2 regions of the Paenibacillus nicotianae genome follow, and region 2 is predicted to be linked to the other one. Evidence: a T-box and tRNA genes for the amino acid it is inferred to sense, from the RefSeq annotation. Region 2 holds a T-box; the other holds one or more tRNA genes.
What was found. A T-box is a leader RNA that pairs with one kind of tRNA and senses whether it is charged. The one in region 2 lies ahead of ACFSGI_RS03245 (valine--tRNA ligase), so its partner is inferred to be a tRNA-Val.
Positions count from the first base shown of each region.

Region 1: it has a tRNA-Val gene. The T-box ahead of ACFSGI_RS03245 (valine--tRNA ligase) is inferred to sense a tRNA for this amino acid. The anticodon was not compared.

Region 1 covers NZ_JBHUGF010000010.1:460,750-472,189, reverse strand. The annotation lists gene ACFSGI_RS06290 (ACP S-malonyltransferase) at 1-119, opposite strand, end outside; gene ACFSGI_RS06285 (HAD-IIIC family phosphatase) at 180-1,235, opposite strand; gene ACFSGI_RS06280 (acyl-CoA dehydrogenase family protein) at 1,274-2,407, opposite strand; gene ACFSGI_RS06275 (acyl carrier protein) at 2,463-2,714, opposite strand; gene ACFSGI_RS06270 (3-hydroxyacyl-CoA dehydrogenase family protein) at 2,857-3,708, opposite strand; gene ACFSGI_RS06265 (hypothetical protein) at 4,237-4,803, shown strand; gene ACFSGI_RS06260 (hypothetical protein) at 4,820-5,767, shown strand; gene ACFSGI_RS06255 (helix-turn-helix transcriptional regulator) at 6,034-6,813, shown strand; gene ACFSGI_RS06250 (hypothetical protein) at 6,963-7,271, opposite strand; tRNA gene ACFSGI_RS06245 (tRNA-Val) at 7,333-7,404, opposite strand; gene ACFSGI_RS06240 (hypothetical protein) at 7,552-7,818, opposite strand; gene ACFSGI_RS06235 (Ig-like domain-containing protein) at 8,026-9,924, opposite strand; gene ACFSGI_RS06230 (hypothetical protein) at 10,093-10,509, opposite strand; gene ACFSGI_RS06225 (uracil-DNA glycosylase) at 10,537-11,208, opposite strand.
Region 2 covers NZ_JBHUGF010000009.1:14,234-25,673, forward strand. The annotation lists gene mreC (rod shape-determining protein MreC) at 1-223, opposite strand, end outside; gene ACFSGI_RS03215 (rod shape-determining protein) at 284-1,318, opposite strand; gene radC (RadC family protein) at 1,359-2,048, opposite strand; gene ACFSGI_RS03225 (Maf family protein) at 2,077-2,679, opposite strand; gene ACFSGI_RS03230 (DUF4321 domain-containing protein) at 2,722-2,964, opposite strand; gene murC (UDP-N-acetylmuramate--L-alanine ligase) at 3,136-4,521, opposite strand; gene ACFSGI_RS03240 (bifunctional folylpolyglutamate synthase/dihydrofolate synthase) at 4,527-5,903, opposite strand; gene ACFSGI_RS03245 (valine--tRNA ligase) at 5,914-8,583, opposite strand; T-box leader at 8,646-8,906, opposite strand; gene ACFSGI_RS03250 (RluA family pseudouridine synthase) at 8,989-9,882, opposite strand; gene hemL (glutamate-1-semialdehyde 2,1-aminomutase) at 9,945-11,252, opposite strand; gene hemB (porphobilinogen synthase) at 11,292-11,440, opposite strand, start outside.

The sequences.
Region 1 (11,440 bases), on a different contig from region 2:
GAGGTATCACTTGCTTCTTCAAACGTTTTTTTAGAAATATCATAATTATCATAAAAAGATTTACCCATTTGTAAAAACTGAGTTCCTTGACCTGGAAATACAAATGCAAATTTATCCATTGAATTCATTCCTTCCATGTATGATATTCTTAATAAGAAAAAGCTTTCGTAAATAATGTCTTATTCTTCGATGGTTAATGTAATATAATCAGGTAATGGTTGTATGAAAGACAGATCATTTTTGAATAAAATAAAATCTCCATCTTCATGATCTTCTTGAAAGCCTGCAAATTTATAAGTAATATACATCATTCTATTTTTATCTGTTGTAACAAATTCAGCATATAAGTCGACATTAGCTTGTTTTGCAAGATTCATAATATGGTTAATAACTATAGTTCCGACCCCTCTTGACATTACACGACAAGACATCAAAAGTAATTTAATAGTCCATGCGTCTTCTGTTTTTTCAATAAGAGTTAGTCCGATCTTTCCGTATACTCCATATTTATCTTCCAGTCCAGAAATAAGCAACATATGACGATCAGACTTTCTCAATTCGTCTATTTCTTCATATGAATATGTATAACCTGTTGTATTTAATTGATGCGTTCTAACCGTTAGTTCTTCCGCACGTTGCAGGTCTCCTTTCTTTACTTTAGAAATAGTCATGTTCAACTGTAAAGATGCCAAAAATTCTTCTTGAGTTCCTACAAATTCTGTTTCAATACTTTTTCTTTTAATATCATTTAAATATAAATGTCGACGAATTTTCGAATCATCCGTGACAAACTTAGGATTCAGCTCTGGCATATCTAATAGATTGGATATATCAAGAGCATCTATACATAATACTTCAGGTAATTCAAAGTTTACTTCTTCTCGTTCAAAAGGTTGATCATCTACAAAGGCTAATGTATCTATACCAATATTTATAGATTCTGCAATAGCTTTAATAGAGTGTGATTTAGCATTCCAATTGATTTGAGGATAAATAAAATAATCATTTAATCCAAATTCTTTTAATTTTGCTATTGCTAGCGTATGCTCATTTTTACTTGCTACTGATTGTAATATTCCGCGGCTATCCAACACTTTAATAATATCCACAATGTCTTTACGTATAGTCACTGTACTATCTTCTAGAAGTACACCATTCCATAATGTATTATCCAAATCCCATATAATACATTTGATTTTTTGTTGTTTTTTTTGCAAAGATTGAACATTACTCATATTGCAGCCTCCATTTCAATTAGTAATATGAATTGCAACTACACTGTTCTAAACGTATTACTTGCTATAAGCATTTCATGTATTTGCGTAGTTCCTTCGATAATTTCATTGATTTTGGCATCACGCATATAACGTTCTACAGGATAATCGCTGCTGCACCCATTAGCACCATGTATTTGTATAGCATCACTTGCAATTTGATTAACGATTTTAGATGCAAAATATTTAGCTGTCCATGTTTCAATAATAGAATCTGGATCTAAAATATCTTTAAGATAGCCAGCAGAATAACATAATAACCGAGCAGCTCTAATATTGACTGTCATTTCTGTTATCATTTTTTGTATGAGTTGATTTTCTCCTAAAGTGGTACCGAACTGTATTCTATTTCTTGAGTAGCTTGTAGATTCTTCCAAGCAAGCTTGAGCTAAACCTACACATCCACACGCTACTGTGTATCTTCCATAATCAAGACAGTCTAAAGCTACATAAGATAGACCGGTTCCTATACTACCTATTACATTTTTTTGAGGTATCTTGCAATGATTAAAGTACAATTCTGCATTCATAGTAGCTCTAGCACCAATCAAGCCACTGATCGGTTTCTGAATAAAACCTTCTGTTTCTCGATCAATTAGAAAAGCTGTAGGCTGCCCATCATATTTCACAAATACTAGAAAAACATCTGCAATTTGTCCCATCGTTATCCATTTTTTATGTCCATTTATCGTATAATGATTTTCGTAAAGAGTAGCTGTGGACTTTATACTTTGAGAATCACTTCCGGCTTCAGGCTCTGTTAATGCGAAGGCTCCAATTTTTTCTCCTTTAGCCATTTGTGGTAGGAAACTTTCTTTTTGTTCTTTTGTACCCCATCTTAATATAGAGAGAGCTACCATTCCGTGTACAGTCAATAAAGATCTAACAGAAGAACAACCACGTCCTAACTCTTCATTGAAAATTCCTAATGCGATCCAGTCTAATCCCATCCCACCATATTCTTTGGGTAACATAGAACCCATATATCCTTTTTGCTTTAATTTTTTTATAATTTCAGGTGCTAATTTTTCCTGGCGATCGTTTTCTTTAGCATAAGGAACAATTTCTGTATCTACAAATTCTCTAAATTCTTCTTTCCACTTAATTTGTTCTGAATTTAATTCAATTTGCATAAGTATTAGCACCTTTCGTTGTATTCACATGATCATGTATTTTGATTAAAATCCTTCATATACTTTTCTTCTCAATTAGCTCATAAATATTATTTATTGTTCTAAAATTATTAAAATCCAGGTCTTTATTATCAATACGAATCGCAAATTTTTTCTCAAGAAACATAACCAATTGCATAGCGAATAAAGAGTTTACAAATCCCAAAGAGAAAATATCTTCATCATTTTGTAATTCGTGCTTTTTAAAAAATTTTTTCAGAAATTCTTTAATAATGACTTTACTCTCTTCTAATTGTAAATTTTCCATTCTTACACCTTCTCTTTCATTATTTTATAGAATTGGCAAAACAACATATTGTTGAATTTCTCAGAATAAAGAAGTATGCATATCAAACGAAGAGTATTGAATTTCATATGCTTTTTTAATTCTGAAAATAGATACTTTCGCATTACTCAACATATGTATAGAATCCTTTTCCTGATTTTCTGCCATACAATCCGGCACTAACCATTTTGAGAAGTAATGGGCAACATCGATATTTAGAGTCTTGATAACTTTCATACAAAATATTTAAAGAATGCACCACTGTATCTAATCCAATTAAATCAGCAGTTTCTAAAGGACCCATCTTATGTGAGTAGCACTTTTTAAAAATATCATCCACTTCTTCAGGAGTTGCTACTTGATCTTGTACTACAAAAGCAGCTTCATTCATGAATAAATGAGATATACGATTTGAAACAAACCCAGGATAATCATTAACTAGAATGATCTCTTTACCTATGTTAGATAATAATTCTTCAGTCATTTTTATAGTTTCTTCTGCTGTATGATAGCCTCGAATAACTTCTACAGCAGTTTTAAGAGGAACAGGATTCATAAAATGAGTTCCAATAACTTGCTCAGGTCGAGTGGTAAAAGAAGCAATTTGAGTAACGGAAACACAAGAGGTATTAGCCAAAAATATACATTCATCTAAACAAACTTCATCTATTCTTTTATATACTTTTTCTTTAATATCCATTTTCTCTGTAACGTTTTCTATAATAAATGTAGCGTCTTTGAGTAATTCATAATCTGTAGCAAAGTTGATTCGAGAGAGTATGATTTCAGGTTCTTCTGTTACTTTTTGATTATGAAAAAATGTTTGAAATCTTATGTTGTTATAGATTTCTTCTTTTGCTTGTTCTAATATCCGGTTCTCTAAATCAATAAGTACTACATCATATCCCGATTGTGCAAAGTTCTGTGCAACTCCTCTTCCCATTACTCCAGCACCGAGAACACCAATTTTACTCATTCAGATCCTCACTCCTTATATCACGTGTTTTAAATGCCCAATGTTTAATTAAATTAATTTTGTTGTGGCTAAATTTGATTTAATATTATCTGCAAACATTTAAATATTCAACATAAATACATAAATATGTAAATTTGATGATAATATGTATATTTAAACATTTTGAAAATTTCTATCTAAATAAATATGTAAAGTAACTTATTAAGTCTTATAAATATAATCTTATATCGATTATTTATATCACTATAAAAAATGTTAAAAAGTACATTTTTTTATAATTTTTATATATTTTATTGATCTTTCTTTTTTCTAGTTGTATATTTTGGCTTAACATTAACAAGGAGGTGAATAATATGAGAGAAATCAAAGCGGAAATTAAAACAGAAATCAAAGCAGAGATTAAAGCAGAGATCAAAGCGGAGATCAAAACAGAATTAAAAGAAGTTTAATTAACAGCTAATTATACATAAAGCGCTCAAATTGTGAATTACACATTGAGCGCTTTGTGCTATACCATGGAGGTGTAATATGTCCGATTTTGTAACAATTGACTTAAGTAACTATCTGACCAATAAAGGAATAACTTCTGAAAGTGAAATGTCATTAGGAGAGCTTAGTATTGGCGGTTCTTCTTTACCTTATTTACATTTTAATTTTGGATCATTATTTCATATCGATTCTATTCCTTTTATCATTTATCAAAAAGATGGTAAAGATAATATGGAATTGAATCAACAGCTGATTCCAGTACAAAATATAGAAATAAATAAAATACATATGTTAGGAGTTACTAATAACGGTAATTTTTCAGAGAAAGCATATTTTATTGAAAATGGGAAGCACCTACTCCAAACTACTATTTCATTTAGTGATTTTCTTTCGCCAACACCTTTTTATAATGAGAAACTTGCTTTTGAATTTCCATATATGCATTCTCGCAATGGGCTAATTAATCATTATACACCTAAAATTTGGATGAATACGTTCTCTTTTGATCATGTTCGTGCGGATCATTTGTTGTTTGAAGAGAATATGTTTATACATCTTTTTGCAATTACAATTGAAGGAAATATCAGTAATCCAACTATAAAATAAATTGAGGAGTTACACTATGGAATTTAATTTATATTACAACAACAATCAAAACTGTCTTCAACGTGTACTTTCAGCTATGTTAATCAGAAAAAATATAGATCCAAATCAACTATGGTATCAATCTGGTATTTATTATACAGATTCAAACGATGCTAGCAGCTGGGAGATCAATCCTTATTTCATGGAGTATGATTACTTTTTGAAAAATATGGGCATTGAATGCTCCAGTTTTTTACTTCCTACGAGTGAAGACACGATATCTAAAATAAAAGAATATATTAACAAAGATAATACGATCGGAGTATATGTAGATATATCAGAACTGCCTTATTGTTTATATTATCAAAAAGAGCATGAATCACATGCCATTGAAATTATTGAAATAAAGAAGGATATCGTTACTCTTTGTGACCATTATTATAATTATTATGGAACCATCTCACTTCAGCAGCTTCATTTAGCAATTCGTAGTTATATAGAGCATATATCTAATTTATGTACTATTTTTTTTCTTTCTATTGATCAAGATATAAAGATAAATGTAGCAGAGTGTATAAATAATAATATTGAAGTTATGAATGGAAAAAAAATTGGTACTTATTCTTTAAAAAAAGAAGGTTCTATAGGACTGAGCGCTATTCCAAAAGTCAGAAGCAAAATCATTTCCTTACTCAATTTAGAACATCCTGATAAATTTTCTTATCTAGATAAATTATTTAAAGATATCAAAGAAATTGCTTATTCACGTTATAATTTTAATGTTTTTTTAGACAGTCATCAATACTCTATTGATTCTGAATACTCTACAGAATTATCAAATAATTGGTCAGTTATAGCCAATCTAATTTTAAAGTCAGCTGTCACTAATAAAACAGAAATAGTACTACCGAATATTGAAAAGAGATTCAATAATATCATTGATCAAGAAGGAAATAGACTCATTCGATTGGAAAAATTAATATGAAATTTAAAATATTTTCAAAAAAAAAACAAATTAGTTAACTATTTATGATATTATACATTTTAAGTATCCCATTTAGTTAATTACTATGTACCGTTAATAAATTGCAGTTCTACTTTCTATATTAAAAGTAATTTCGACTTTTAGCCACAGCTTATTAAATGTTTAATGATTTTCGTGAACGTGGTTTTACGAGGAGTCTGTAATAATAACTTTTAATTGTATAAAGCAAATCATGCTTTATGTGACCCAAATATAGGAGGCAATTTATGAATATCCATACAATGTCTTATGAATCAATTATTGTTCCTGGTGGAATTGTGCATATGAATAGTAATTGTGAAAATAAATTATTTTTTATAGCCACTCACTCGGAACTAATTTTGCAAGTACTTACAGAAAAAATTGTTCTTCAGCCTAATGATATTGTTATTGGTAATAATCTCGTTTTAGAAAATATTTCTTCGAATGATATCTCGTTTTGTTCAATCAGCTTTGAAACTGATGATGATTGTACTCCTTGCTCCTATTATAAACTCCAAAAATGTAATCCTAATTACACCTTATGCCTTTCGAATATTTTTTCTGCATTTAATAATCACAAACTGAATGATAGAGATGTACTTGTTAAATCTTTAGAAATTTTACTGAATAAGTTAAAAAATGATATGCAACAAGATCTTTTTTTCCAAATCGATCAACGTATTCTTTTAGTCAATAAATTTATAGAAAATAACTATTTTATGGAAATTAGTTTACAATCTCTTTCTGAACTTGTTGGTTATAACCCTGTATATTTAAGTAACAAATATTCTTCTGTATTGAATATATCTCCGATGAGACATCTTCAAAAGATAAGGATGGAGAATGCTTTATTATTGTTAAAAAATACAGATAATAATATATCCGATATTGCCACAGCTATTGGTTATTTAACAGCTTCACAATTTTCCGCAATTTTCAAAAAATTTTATAACTTTACTCCTAGTCAATTTCGGTCTACCTGTAAAATAAAGATTGAAGATTCTCACTTTGCAACTACAGACTGAGCTGAAATAGTTTTAATATTTTTTATGTAATAGGGTAGATAAATTAATAACTTTATCATTTCTACCCTAGCTTAACTAATTATAAAATTAAATTAAAATTGCTTTACTTTGTATCACTATTTAAAACAAAAAAGTCTCTTTGTGTCTAATCAACCTTCTGCGATATCTGCTCGTAATGCACTAGCCACTTCTATCATTTTCGGAATAACTGCTTCATTGGTGCCTGATACATATAGATCACCTTCATAATGGCGAAATGGAATCGAAGCTGTTCCACTATCCCACAAGAAGAAATCTCCTTCGATCGACATGGTAGCTTCTCCTTTAACAGTAAATACAGGTGTATAGACAAAATCCGGCTGTAGCGCAAAATAAGTCTGACACTCTTCTAATGTAATAGGGTCTATTTCACCTTCAGGTTGTTGCATTTCTCTTGTAATACGGTAACGCTGAATCATATCATGTCGCTCCTTTATTGAATAAATAAAAAAGCCCTTGATAGACAAGGACTTTCGGTGATGACCTGTAGTGGGATCGAACCACTGACCCCTACCCTGTCAAGATAGTGCTCTCCCGCTGAGCTAACAGGTCAAAATAAGTATAACAACTTCCATATAATATCAAGAATTTATAGCGTTGTCAATGTATTGCTTATCTCCATATCTGTCATATCTAGCACTGGTTTATATTTTCTTTTAGACATGCTACAGACTCCGCCAAGTCTGTTGTATATGTACTTTAATATTGTGTCCAATAAGACTCTGGAAGAGGCAGGACTGTCTTTTCTTTGCGCTCCCATCCCTGAATCATAACGACACTATTCACTTCAAGTTTGTTGTCCCAGTATATGTATTGTTTGTTTTCTAACGATAATAAGATTTGACTGAGTTCATTGGTGGTTTTACCTGTTTTGAACGATAACTCTCTCCACTCTGGCATACGACGATATAACGAAAAGAAGTTATATAAAATACGCAACAATTTACGTTCGTTATCTTCTAACATTGTGTATCTCTCCTAACCATATTGCATAAGATATAGTTACAATCTTATACGAACTTTTGTTCTTATTTTAAATGAAGTACTGCCTTTTGGCAAGTTTTCAAAATGTATCTGTATTGTTGTCTACAAATATCTTCGTTATACAAAAGACTCTACCTAATTAGGTAGAGTCTTCCTATTATATCGATCACATAAAGTCAGTCGATATGATTATGATTTGGCTGGTACTACTTCTTTTACATTAACTGTAGTCGACAATTTTTTATCGCCGTATTCTACTTTAATAGTAGTTGTTCCTTTAGCAACTGCTGTAATTGTACCTTGAGTCACTGTAGCAATATTCGCTTTGGTACTTGTCCATGTTGCTTCTTTTGTTACATCGACTTTGGTACCTGTATCGTATTCAGCTACGATCTGAACAGATTTAGCATCGCCTACTGTCAATTTCAAAGCTTTCTCAGAAAATGTTAATTTTTTCAACTTCGCTGTTACATTCACTTTAACAGTCAATGTTAATCCTTGGTATGAACCTGTTAGCGTAGTTGTTCCTAGATTCAATGCTTTGACGCTTGATCCTTTAACAGTAGCTACCGAAGGATTTGAAGAAACCCAATTCATTTTAGTTGAAAGTGTTACTGATTTGCCTGTGGCAGCATAGATACCGACTGCTTTAATCGTTTTACTCTTTTTAATATTCAATTCAACCACATCTGGTGTAACAGTGATTGATTTAATTTTAGGTTCCATCGTTACTGCAACTTTAACTGTTTTGTTAAGGTAAGTTCCTTTAAGCGTTGCTTTACCATTTAATAAAGCTTTTGCTTTGGAACCTGTTAACAATAGGCTTTCAGAAGAAGATGTCCAATCGATATCATTACTTACATCGACGGTAGAACCTTCTACTGTCATTGCTTCTACTTTAGGCAAGTTTGCAGATTCACCAACGACGATACTTAAAGTTGTTACATCTGGCGTTAATACCAATAGTTTGGTCTGAACCGATACTGGCACGGTTACTTTAAGATCACCGATCGTACCGACTAGATTCACATTACCTTCACTTTCAGCTTCTACTTTAGTGGTTGTAACTGAAGCAATACTTCCGTCACCTGCACTCCATTCTACAAGCTTAGACAAATCTACAGTTGTTCCATCTACTGCTGTACCTGTTACTTTAGGAAGTGTAGCACTATCCCCTGTAACCAAGTCGATTGAATCTACACTAGCTTCTACTTTTTTCATTGTTTTGTAGACTGTAACTTTGAAGCTCTTTGTATAATCTTCGTACTCTGCTTTGATCGTAGAAGTACCTTCTACCCACGGAGTAAGCAAACCTTTGTCTGCTGTTACGTTGATTGCATTCGATGAAGTCCATTTTACATCATTCGTTACATCTGTAGGGACGCGAGTCGCATCTGCTACTTCTGCTTTGATTTGTTTTGGCGTATCACCAATAAACATCACTTGATCTTCTTCAGGTGTTAACATGAGACCCTGAAAAGAAGAACGTACATAAATCGTTTGTGTATCTGTAAGTCCAGCATATTTAGCTGTAATCGTTGTTGTACCTTGTTTAATTCCTTTTACCGTACCCAGCGATACAGTGGCTACTGCTGCACTGTATGTAGACCATGTTACTGAAGAAGTCACATCTTCTGAACTACCGTCATTTTTGGTAGCTGTTGCTGTAAATGTATAAGGCTGTCCGATCGTTACATTTGCTGCTACGTCTGGCGAAATTTTTAATGCTGTATAAGGTGAAGTGACTGTTACTTTTTTGGTAGCAGATAGATCGCCATATTTAGCAGTGATCGTAGTCGTCCCTATTCCTACAGGTGTAATTGTTCCTGCTTTTACAGTAGCTACTGTAGATACAGAAGAAGTCCATTTTGCATCGTCGGATACATCTTCGGTATTGCCTGAACCATCTACGGTTGATACCGTTAAGTCTGTAGCATCGTCATCTAAAGATAGAGTTAAAGCATTATCGTCTGCAAATTTAAGCGATACCGCATTGCTTTCTGCTGCAAAAACTCCGGCTGGAAATAGTGTACTCGCTACGATAACAAGTGCAAGCATCCATTTTGCCATTTTGGCAGTATGTGTCATTAATTTCTCTCCTTGTATAACGTATTTGTGATCTTCTCTGTCCATTCCTGTATTAATATCGGTTGCAATACTATATTTTTGAAGACAATTGTTCCAAAATAAGGCTATAGTCCTGTAAATCCTCTTCTTTTTCTGGAAAATCAAGGTGTATTTTCACTGCTATATTGTTCAACATCCACGTAGAGAACGGACAACAAATCGATAATCTGATTTGCGTAAAATACGTCCATTGCCCAAAAATACTTGTTGATGATCATGCTTTACAATCTGAGCACGTAATTCAACCAATCGATCTCCTTGCCAGATCATAACCTGAGAGCCGAAAAGAATAGCATTATCGAATTGCACAGGTAATTTCATAACATACCCGATATGATTCAGTTCTGCGGCAGAAGATTCTACTTCTTGAGGCAACTGTTCTAATTCTTTGATATATAAAATATCATTTAATAGCACATTGATCGCACCCGGTTGTAAAATCAACCGATTTTTGCTTTCATCCCAGTACTGAATCGTACCATACAATCTAGAACTATATTCATCATCACGAGTAACCATTACTTTTTTACCTTCCCAATGCTTCATCTTTTCACCTCCCTTGAGTATGAATCTTTATGTGATATTTGGAATATGCCAGTCAATAGGATGTTCACCATGTTGTTCTAAAAATTCGTTTGTACGTGAAAACGGCTTGCTTCCAAAAAAGCCTTTGCGAGCGGCAAACGGACTTGGATGAGCAGAACGAATAATCAAATGACGCTCTTGATCGATAAAAGATTCTTTTTCAGCAGCATGATTGCCCCACAACAAAAACACCATTGGTTCTTTTCTTTTATTAAGCGCATGAATAACGGCATCCGTGAATTGTTCCCATCCTTTACCTCGATGAGAAGCAGGCTTAGATTCTCTTACGGTTAATGCTGTATTAAGCAACAGAACACCTTCTTTGCCCCATTGTACAAGCGAGCCATGATTCGGTGTCGGTACATCGATATCTTCTTTTAATTCTATGTAGATATTGCGTAAAGATGGCGGTACTCGTACTCCTGGCATTACTGAAAAGCTTAATCCTTCGGCTTGCCCTGCGCCATGATATGGATCTTGTCCCAAAATTACAGCTTTCACATCCGCGTATGGCGTTAATCGGAAAGCTTGAAAAAGTAAATCACGTGGCGGATAGACGACAGCTTCTTCATATTCTTGATCTAACCATGTCATTAACTGTTGAAAATAAGGCTTTTCTATTTCTTCTTTGAGCACTTCATCCCAATCATTACCGAACATATACAACATCCTTTCTTATCAATTGATTGTAGTTTGACAAAAAAAGGACCAACCCATTATTCATGAGTCAGTCCTTTGTACGATAGGTGTACTTCTATAAACACGTATACCTACTTGAATGCTAAGGATCTCACCGTTCACCTATAAGCAACATTTATAATAGAAAGTAAATGATACTATGCGTCTGTATTATAGCGTATTCTAGGTTCTAAAGGCAAGAATCTAGAGCATC
Region 2 (11,440 bases):
AAAGGCTGTTCAAGTTGCCGATATCTTCAAACAAGCCCGCCATGTAAGAAGCGGGCTTGTAAAACACACCTTGAACAAAACCAACAGTATCACGGACGAACTTCTCAGGCCAGGACAAAGATGTACGATTCGTCAACGTAAATCCCATTAAAGCGATAAATAAAATGAGTCCTACAAGCAGGATAAACAGTTTCTTGTTACCCAGCAGTTTAAACAGTTTCAACACCCTCTTAATTAACGGTTTTTCTTTCCCTAGCAGGGGTTGACCATACCTGGCCGAAAATTAGCGTTTTGAACGAAGCGATGAACTACTACGTGATTTGAACAGGTGGATATTTTCCAATGCTTTTCCTGTACCGATCGCTACACAATCCAAAGGATTCTCAGCAACGATAACAGGCATGCCTGTTTCACCAGCAAGCAATTTATCCAGATTGCGAAGTAATGCTCCGCCACCTGTTAATACAATACCACGATCCATAATATCTGCTGCAAGTTCTGGTGGACATTTTTCCAACGTTACTTTTACAGCTTCTACAATAGCAGCTACTGTATCAGACAATGCTTCAGCGATTTCGTCTGAAGTAATTGTTAATGTTTTTGGTAGACCACTTACAAGGTCACGACCACGAATTTCCATTGTTTCTACTTTTTCAAATGGAGTTGCAGAACCGACTTCCATTTTCAATTGCTCTGATGTACGTTCACCAATCATCAAGTTGTATTGGCGTTTGATGTACTGGATAATCGACTCATCCATTTCATCACCAGCTACACGTACAGAACGACTTGTTACGATACCACCAAGAGAAATAACAGCTACTTCTGTTGTACCGCCACCGATATCAACAACCATACTACCTGTTGGTTCCCATACTGGAAGATCAGCACCGATTGCTGCTGCAAAAGGCTCTTCAATCGTGTAAGCTTCACGAGCGCCAGCTTGCTTAGTCGCATCTTCAACAGCACGTTGTTCTACTGCTGTAATACCAGATGGTACACAAACCATAACATTTGGATGTTGCGGGAACATCGAACGTTGTTTTTGAGCTTGACGTATAAAATATTTAATCATCGTAGCTGTTGTATCAAAATCAGCAATAACGCCATCTTTCATCGGACGAATCGCACGGATATTTCCAGGTGTACGACCGATCATTTTTTTTGCAGATTCTCCTACTGCTTCGATTGTATTCGTATCTGTACGAATCGCAACAACCGACGGTTCTCTTACGACAATACCTTTACCTCTTACATATACCAACGTATTTGCTGTTCCTAAATCAATCCCTAAATCTTTTGAAAAGCCACCCAACATAACTATTAACTCCCTTTCTTCCTAAATCTCGACTATTATATTACATTAAGCCCTGTTCCTTCAAACTTACGAATTTCATATCCCCAATCACAAGGTGATCCAGTACTTCAATTCCGATAATTTTGCCTGCATCTACAAGCCGTTTGGTTAGTGCTACATCTTCCGGGCTTGGTGTAGGATCACCACTAGGATGATTATGCGCAAAAATAACAGATGCACTACTACACTTGATTGCTGCTCGAAAAACTTCACGCGGATGAACAATAGACGCATTTAAACTACCCATCGATAAGGTTTCCTGGGAAATAATATGATTTTTCGTGTTTAGAAACAGACATACAAAATGTTCTTTTTGAAGATAACGTAATTGTTCAATCAATAAATCAGCCGCATCACGCGGACTGCGAATCGCTTTGACTTCTTCTTTACCGGTACGAGTAATACGTCTACCTAACTCGATGCCCGCTTTGATCTGAATCGCTTTGGCTGTTCCGATTCCTTTGATCTCTGTTAATTCTTCAATACTGAGATCAACCAGTTGCCGGATACTGCCTACTTGACGCATAATTCGGTTCGCTAAATGCATTACCGATTCATCTTTTGTGCCTGTGCGCAGTAAAATCGCTAGTAATTCTGCATGACTAAGCGCCTCTGCACCGTAATTCATCATCCGTTCCCGGGGTCTTTCTTCCAGTGGAACATCACGTAAAAGGTACTGTGGCGCCTCCATTAATATGTTCCTCTTCTCCACGACAGATTCAAATAATCTGCACACCAAATTGTTCCAACATATCGCTCAAAAGTGATACAGGCAATCCGACGACTGTAAAATAACAGCCTTCTATTTTATCGATCAACGTCGAACCTAGTCCTTGAATAGCATAAGCTCCAGCTTTGTCAGCAGGTTCACCGCTAAGTACGTATGATTGAATTTTGGAAGGGGTGAGCGGCTTCATATGTACAAGAGTTCGCCGGTATTCCACACGAGTTACGCCAGTAGAAGTATCGATACAAGCTACACTTGTGTAGACATAATGACTTCTTCCTTGCAAAGCATCTAACATTGCTACAGCTTCATCATGATCGCGAGGCTTGCCAAATATACGTTTATCCAAAACAACGATCGTATCGCTGCCTATAATAATACTATCTGTTACCTCGGTTATATAATGATATTGGACAGCAGTAGCTTTGCGCAGTGCAAGCTCTTTGACGACTTGTTCTGGTGACCAGTCTTCAGGCACCAATTCATCCGTATCACTGGGCAACACTTCAAATTCCAATTGTAAAGAGGTCATTAACTCCTTTCTTCTTGGAGAAGCGGACGCCAAAATGAGACGGCGTGTTGATTCTCTATTCATCGAAAGGTCCTCTCCTTTGTTTAAAAAAGTTAGATTGGTTCTTTACAGTTTGCGATATGCCCAAATACTAGCAACAATACCGATCAAACTAAGTAGACTCACTTTGAAATGAATATCGAGATGATAACGAATCATGTCTAAATTAGCGCTAGGCTCCCAATCAATCGTTGTCGATCGCGTGAGAAAAGATACTATCGCTACAGGTTCAAGTAAAGTGGCTACCCATGTGCCAATAAACCAGCCTAGCAATAAAAATAAAATAAGCATACCTGCATTCTTTTTCATTCTTATTTCTCCTGCCTTTAATTTGACACTTCATCATTATACGTTTATTCCCACATCAATACAAACAAAAATGAAAGTAACAATTTTTTGTAACTTATCGTCTTCATTTCGCAAACATTTTGTTATTATTCCAGTTAAAAAGACTGTCCGGAGACAGCCTTTTTGATCAACTTACTCTATTTTCTCTGTAGCTTGTAAATCAGCAGCAAGTGCTTCAGCGACTTTCCATATATCGCCTGCACCCATAGTGATCACAAGATCGCCAGGTTGAATACGAGTCGATAGGTCTGCAATAATATCTTCTTTTTGTGCAATATAACGTGCGCCCGCATTACTATTTTGCTTAATTAATTCAACCAGACGTGCAGAGTTAATACCTTCAATCTGCTTTTCGCCTGCTGGTGAATAAATATCAGCAATAATCACTTCATCGGCTCCTGTAAAAGCACGACTAAATGCGTCTAACAAAAAGAATGTGCGTGAATAACGTTGCGGTTGGAACACAGCAATCACACGTTTCCCTGTTGCTTGAGCTGCCACAATCGTTGCTTCGATTTCGGTAGGATGATGAGCATAATCATCAACGATCAAAATGTCTCTAGCATCACCGACTACTTGAAAACGACGCTTGGCACCATGGAATTGAACGATCGCTGCTGCAATCGCTGTGAATGAAATTCCTGCTTCCAGACATGAAATTACAGTTGCCATCGCGTTATATACATTATGCAGTCCTGGCACAGATAATTCAATCCGACCCAAATCTGCTCCTTGATACTGCATCGTAAATGAAATTTTGCGATCGCCTGGCTCGATATCTGTCGCTGTATAATCATTGTGTGACTCTACACCATAAGTGATCGTTGTGCCTTCAATATTCGGTATAATTTCACGAATATTTTCATCATCACCACAGACGATTGCTTTACCACCAGCTTGCAATTGGCTTAAAAATTGCACATAGGCTGCTTTGAGGTTAGCAAAGTCACCATCATAATTTTCAAGATGATCAGCTTCAATATTGGTGACTACTGCAATAGCAGGATGGTATTGTAAAAACGTTCCATCGCTCTCATCTGCTTCTGCAACGACATAATCACCTTTACCAGCTTTGGCATTAGTGCCCAGATTAACGATTTCTCCACCGATAATATATGTTGGATCGGTATCACATTCTTCCATCACCAATGCAATCATCGAAGAAGTAGTTGTTTTGCCATGAGCCCCTGCTACAGCTACACCTTTACGTTCATTAAGCAATCTTGCTAACATTTCAGAACGATGGATCACTGGGATATTGAGACGCTTTGCTTCTACCCATTCCGCGTTATCATCTGATAGTGCTGTAGAATACACTACCAGATCAGCACCATGAACTTGTTCTGTAGCATGACCTATATGAATGACTGCTCCTTTTTGTTGCAATTTCGCGGCTAACGCGCTCATTGCCATATCGGAACCTGTTACTTTGTATCCCATTTCAAGCATAACACGGGCGATGGCACTCATACCGTACCCACCAATCCCGATAAAATGTACATGTTCTGTCTTATTCATCTGACTCACCAGCCCTTTTCAGAATCGGTTTGATGCAAAAGAGTCGCTCTTACATCCGAAATTAAATACAGTGTTCCGGTTACGACCCCTAGATCTTCCCGTTCTGTTCGTGATTGAAGCAACTGAATACCTTGCCGCCAGTCACGCTCCACTATAACATTTACTTCTGTTCTATTCATTTCTTGTTGTAATTTTGCTACTAATTGTGACAATTGACCTGCATCCATTTTGCGTCGAAAATCAGGTTCTGTCAAAATAATTGTATCTGCAATAGATAGCAAATGTCTGAATACAGGCTCATGATGCTTGTTCTCTAACATGCCTACAAGCATATGAAGCTTCTTGTAATGATAAGTCTGCGGTACACTTTTGACAAGCATCGCTGCTCCTTCAGGATTATGTGCTCCGTCCAGTACAATCGTTGGCTCGCCAGGCATTTTCTCTAACCGTCCTGCCCAAAAAGTATGTCTAAATCCTTCTAGCAACAATTCATCGTCCAGTACAAAAGCTGAATATTGACGCAATACTTCTAACGCCATCATCGCTACTCCCGCATTGGCACATTGATGTTCTCCTTGCATCGAAATCGTAATATCCAATTCGCGAAAAAGGCCTTTATAACGGAACGTCTGCTCATGTTCATCACCGGATAAACGTTCTGCTGTGTACTGCTCACCTGCTACATAAAGTGTTGATTTACAGGCTGCTGCTTTGGCACGAAGTACTTCGATCACTTCCGGTTGATCTACACTGCTGACTACTGGAACGCCTGGCTTAATAATGCCGGCTTTTTCACTAGCAATCTGCTCTAATGTATCTCCTAAAATATCAGTATGATCATAACCTACATTCGTGATCACCGATACGATTGGATGAACAATATTAGTTACATCCAGTCTTCCCCCAAGCCCTGTTTCCCAGATCACGACATCAGGATAACACTCTTCAGCATAATACAAAATCGCAAGTGCTGTGGATACTTCAAACATAGTGGGCGATCCCAGTTCTGTCTGCGCCATTTGTTCTACTAATGGATACAGCGTATTTGCTAGACGACACAATGTTTCTTCTGGAATATCAACACCATTGTATTGAAAACGATTGGTGAATTTGGTGATATAAGGCGATGTAAATGTACCTACATCATAACCGCAATTTATCAAAACACTTGTTAAAAAAGCGCAAGTACTTCCTTTGCCATTCGTTCCTGCGACATGTACAAATTTGAGCTTACGATGAGGATTATTCAACAACTCCATGAGACCTTCAATCCGAGACAATCCCGGACGAATCCCAAAAGGAATTAGACCATTAATCCATTCCACTGCTTGCTCATAAGTGTGAAAAGGGGCTTGGTGCCCCTCTGATGTGCCATATTCCATCATGTTCACCTTACCCTTTCAATTCTGCGATTCGGGCAAGAACTTTTTCACGTTTTTCCGAATAATCGGCTTGTTTAGCACGTTCTTCTTCTATAACTTTAGCAGGCGCTTTGGCAACAAAGCCTTGATTAGCTAGCTTTTTGTCAACGCGTTCTACTTCAGACGTTAAGGTAGCTACTTCTTTTTCTAGACGAGCGATTTCTTGACCGATATCAAGCAGACCTGCAATTGGCAAATACAATTCTGCGCCTGTAATAATCGCTGTCATTGCTTTATCCGGTGCTGCTAGATCCAATCCAGATTGATACTCGGAAGTGTTGCTGAAACGACGAATATATCCTTCGTTGGATTGAATAATATCCAATGTTTTTTGGTCTTTGGCTTTAACCATCAATTCGATTTTTTTGCTCATCGGTACATTTACTTCTGCACGAATATTACGTACAGCACGAATCAAGTCGATTAACAGATTCATTTCTTCTTGAGCTGCTTTATTTTCTAAAGCTGGATCAAATTCAGGCCAAGCCGCAAGTGTAATCGTATTGCCTTCATGCGGCAAATGTTGCCAGATATCTTCTGAAATAAATGGCATAAATGGATGGATCATTCGTAATGTGCGATCCAAAACATAAGCCAGTACGGATTGCGTTGTTTTCTTCGCTACTGCATCTTCACCATACAATGACAATTTAGCAATTTCGATATACCAATCACATAGATCATCCCAGATAAAGTTGTACAATAGTCGACCTGTTTCACCAAATTCATAAGAATCGATTAGACGTGTAATATCACGTGCTGTTTCGTTCATACGATGCAAAATCCAACGATCTGCTGTACTAAGATCACCACTCAAATCGATATCTTCATAACGGAAGCCTTCCATATTCATCAAAGCAAAACGGGAAGCATTCCAGATTTTATTAGCAAAGTTACGTGCTTGTTCGACACGCTCTAGACGGAAACGTAAATCTTGTCCCGGTGTACTACTTGTAGACAACATATAACGCATCGCATCTGTACCGTATTGCTCAATCACTTCAAGCGGATCGATACCGTTACCAAGTGACTTGGACATTTTCTGTCCATCAGCAGCCCGTACCAAACCATGCATCAATACGTCTTTGAATGGAATTTCATCTGTAAATTCAAGTGCTGTAAAGATCATACGAGCTACCCAGAAATAGATAATATCGTATCCAGTTACAAGCAAATCTGTAGGGTAATAACGTTTTAAATCTTCTGTCTCATCCGGCCAGCCCAGTGTAGAAAACGGCCATAATGCAGAACTGAACCAAGTATCCAATACATCTTCATCTTGACGTAATGTTTTGCCTGCATGTTCAGGTAAATGACTTGGATCTTCTGTTGCTACAATAATTTCGCCTGTTTCTTCACAATGCCATGCTGGAATACGATGTCCCCACCACAATTGACGGGAAATACACCAGTCACGTACATTTTCGATCCAGTTCAAATATGTTTTTTCAAAACGATCCGGTACAAAGTTAACGCCTTTGCCTTCGTTTTGTGCTTGAATCGCAGCATCCGCAAGTGGCTTCATTTTAACAAACCATTGTGTAGACAAATAAGGTTCAACGACAGCGCCTGTACGTTCACTATGACCTACTTGGTGTACATGATCTTCGATTTTGATCAAAACGCCTGTTGCTTCCAAATCTTTAACAATCTGTTTGCGACAGTCACTACGATCCAATCCTTGATATTGTGCTGCATTTTCATTCATCGTGCCTGTTTCATCCATCACTACGATCTGAGGCAGATCATGACGGTGTCCCATTTCAAAGTCATTCGGATCATGAGCAGGAGTAATTTTTACAGCGCCACTACCGAATTCACGGTCAACATAATCATCAGCAATAATCGGAATTTCACGTCCGGTGATTGGCAATACTAGCATTTTACCAATCATATCTTTGTAACGTTCGTCTTTGGGATGAACGGCTACCGCTGTATCACCAAGCATCGTCTCTGGACGAGTCGTTGCTACAACAATATGCCCGCTACCATCTTGAAGTGGATATTGTAAATGATACAGATGTCCATTCACTTCTTTGTATTCTACTTCGATATCTGACAAAGCTGTACGTGCTTCAGGGTCCCAGTTAATAATGTATTTACCACGATAAATCAGACCTTTGTTGTACAACTTTACAAATACTTCACGAACCGCTTTGGATAAACCTTCATCCAATGTAAAACGTTCGCGTGAATAATCGAGAGAAAAGCCCATTTTCGCCCATTGCTCATGAATGTTAGCTGCGTATTTGTCTTTCCATTCCCATACTTTTTCTACAAACTTCTCACGTCCTAGATCATGACGAGTAATTCCTTCTGCACGCAGATTCTGCTCTACTTTGGTCTGTGTTGCGATCCCTGCATGGTCTGCTCCTGGAAGCCAAAGCGCGTCAAAACCTTGCATCCGTTTGGTACGTGTCATAATATCTTGCAATGTAAAATCAAGTGCATGTCCAATATGAAGCATACCTGTTACGTTAGGAGGTGGAATAACAATTGTATATGGCTTCGCATCAGGACGTTGCCCTGCTTTGAAAAAACCATTTTCCATCCAATAATCATACCATTTACGTTCTGCCGCTTTAGGATCATAAGTTGTCGGCATTGAAGTTGTTGCTTGATTCTCATGCGTATCTGCCATAGTAAATACCCCCATATTCATAGTCATTTTGCTAAAATTCTCAATAAAAAAAGCCCTTCGTCTCAAAGGACGAAAGGACTTAGCTCTCGCGGTACCACCTTTGTTTCGTCCATGCATAAAAAAGCCTATGAACGACACTCCGAGGCAGATAACGGCTGCTACCGGTCTATTCTACAGTCAGTGTTCATCTCAAACGTTCACTGAAATTCAAATAAACAACTCCCAGGCGACTTCGATCTACCGTATCCTATAGAACCTTTCAGCGCAACAGTTCTACTCTCTTGAGGACGATATAATCTACTATTCCCGTTCAAGGTTATTGAGATCATAAATAAATCAATATTTACTCCAAATCATACCTGTTGCTCCTATCAAAGTCAACAAAAAACCTGTCATCAAGCTGACCTAAAAGCGAGGTATCCCTAATTGATCTAATAATTCAATCATATCTTCAGGTAGAGGATCATGAACAGTCATTATTTCTTCTGTAAAAGGATGTTCAAATGTCAATTGCTCACCATGAAGCGCCTGACGATAAAACTCTTGACTGCCTCCATAAAGTACATCCCCGATAAGGGTATGCCCGGCATCACTCATATGCACACGAATCTGATGCGTACGTCCTGTTTCTAATGTCAAACGGACAAGACTCGCTCTAGCTGAACTATAGAGTTTCTCAATATGAGTAATCGCTTCTTGTCCTGTCGGAGATACACGTCGGCGCTGCTTATGATGGCGATCTTTACCGATAGGTTGATCAATTACAGTTAATGTATCACTTACTTTGCCCTGTACTATAGCTATATATTTGCGATCTATCGTTTTAGAGCGCATTTGCTCATCTAATTTCGATAAAGCAAACTCATTTTTGGCATACAATACAGGTCCTGTTGTATCTTCATCTAGACGATGCACATGACGAACCGCACATTTCTGATCGGTTTGTTGATAATGATCAGCGACTACATGGGCTAAAGTAATCGTAGGATCAGATGCTTCGGAAGGATGAACATTCATACCTGCTGGCTTATGCATTACCAGAACATAATCATCTTCATAAAGTACTTGTGCGCGATCATGTGGACGAGGATCAAATCCATAATCCATCGGCGGAAATAGACGAAGCCGAATATGCTCTATGTCTATTTTCACTTCACCTTTGGAATGAAGTCTACCTATTAATTTAACTGGAACCGATGCTTGTTCTAACCACTGCATTACAGCTTTGTGCCTGGCATTTCCTTCTGCCTGTAGAAGATCATTATCCGGTGTGATTTGTAACCATTCTCCCTCTCTCATCGCACACTGAGACAGTAGAGAAGGAGGCTTAGAATTGTCAGATACAGGACGAGATACATTCATCATGATTGCAAAGACTTCATTACTTCATAATGAGCTGCAAGCGTCTGTTCGATATCTTCATCACTATGAACACCAGATACAAACATACCTTCAAAAGGAGACGGAGCTACACTGATTCCGCGATCTAACATTTCTCCAAAATAACGTTTGAACATATCCATATCGCTTGCTTTGGCAGAATCGTAATCAGTTACAGGCCCTGCTGTAAAGAAAGGACACACCATTGATCCTACACGATTCACAGTCAAAGGAATCCCAAATTCAGCAGCATTCTTTTCAAATCCTGCTTGTAAACGTGCAGAGATGGTTTCTAAACGTTCATAGACGGCTGGCGTTAACAAACTCAATGTCGTATATCCTGCTGCCATTGCTAACGGATTACCACTCAATGTTCCTGCTTGATAAATCGGCCCTGTTGGTGCTACTTGCTCCATAATCTCACGTTTACCACCGTAAGCACCTACAGGCAATCCGCCACCGATTACTTTACCCAGACATGTCAAATCAGGTGTTACACCATAACGTCCTTGTGCACAATTTAGATGTACACGAAAACCTGTCATGACTTCATCGAAAATAAGCAAACTACCATATTGAGTTGTAATATCGCGTAATCCTTGCAAAAATCCAGGTTGCGGTGGTACAACTCCCATATTACCTGCAACAGGCTCTACAATAATACAAGCAATCTCTTCTCCAAACCGTTCAAATGCTAACTTCAAAGATTCCAGATCATTATAAGGGACTGTAATCGTATTGGTTGCTACAGATTCAGGCACACCCGGACTATCAGGTAAACCTAAAGTAGCAACACCGGAACCTGCTTTGATCAACAGACTATCCGAATGTCCATGATAAGAACCTTCAAATTTCAAAATTTTATTGCGCTTGGTATATCCACGAGCAAGACGAATCACACTCATCGTCGCCTCTGTTCCTGAATTGACCATACGTACAATATCCATCGATGGAACACGTTCTACGACAAGCTTCGCCATTTTCGTTTCTAATTCAGTAGGTGCACCAAAGCTTGTGCCTTTGATCGCTGTTTCTTGTAGAGCACGTACAACATCAGGATGCGCATGACCCATAATGAGCGGGCCCCAAGAACCAATATAGTCGATAAATACATTGCCATCGATATCATACAATCTTGAACCTTCACCACGTTCAGCATAGATTGGTGTTAAGCCTACCGTTTTGAAAGCACGAACAGGGCTGTTCACGCCTCCCGGAATATATTGTTTTGCTTCTTCAAAAGCTTCTCGTGAACGCTCGTCACGACGAACAGAATGAGTAGATTCCATGAGCAAATACCTCCATCAATTGATTTATTTTGTGCTACATTATTGTTCTTCGCGCAACCAGCGTACAACGTCTTTGGAGAAATACGTAATAATCATATCTGCTCCTGCACGTTTGAAGCCAAGCATCATTTCAGTTACAATTCCACGTTCATTGATCCATCCGTTTTGTGCGGCTGCTTTGACCATAG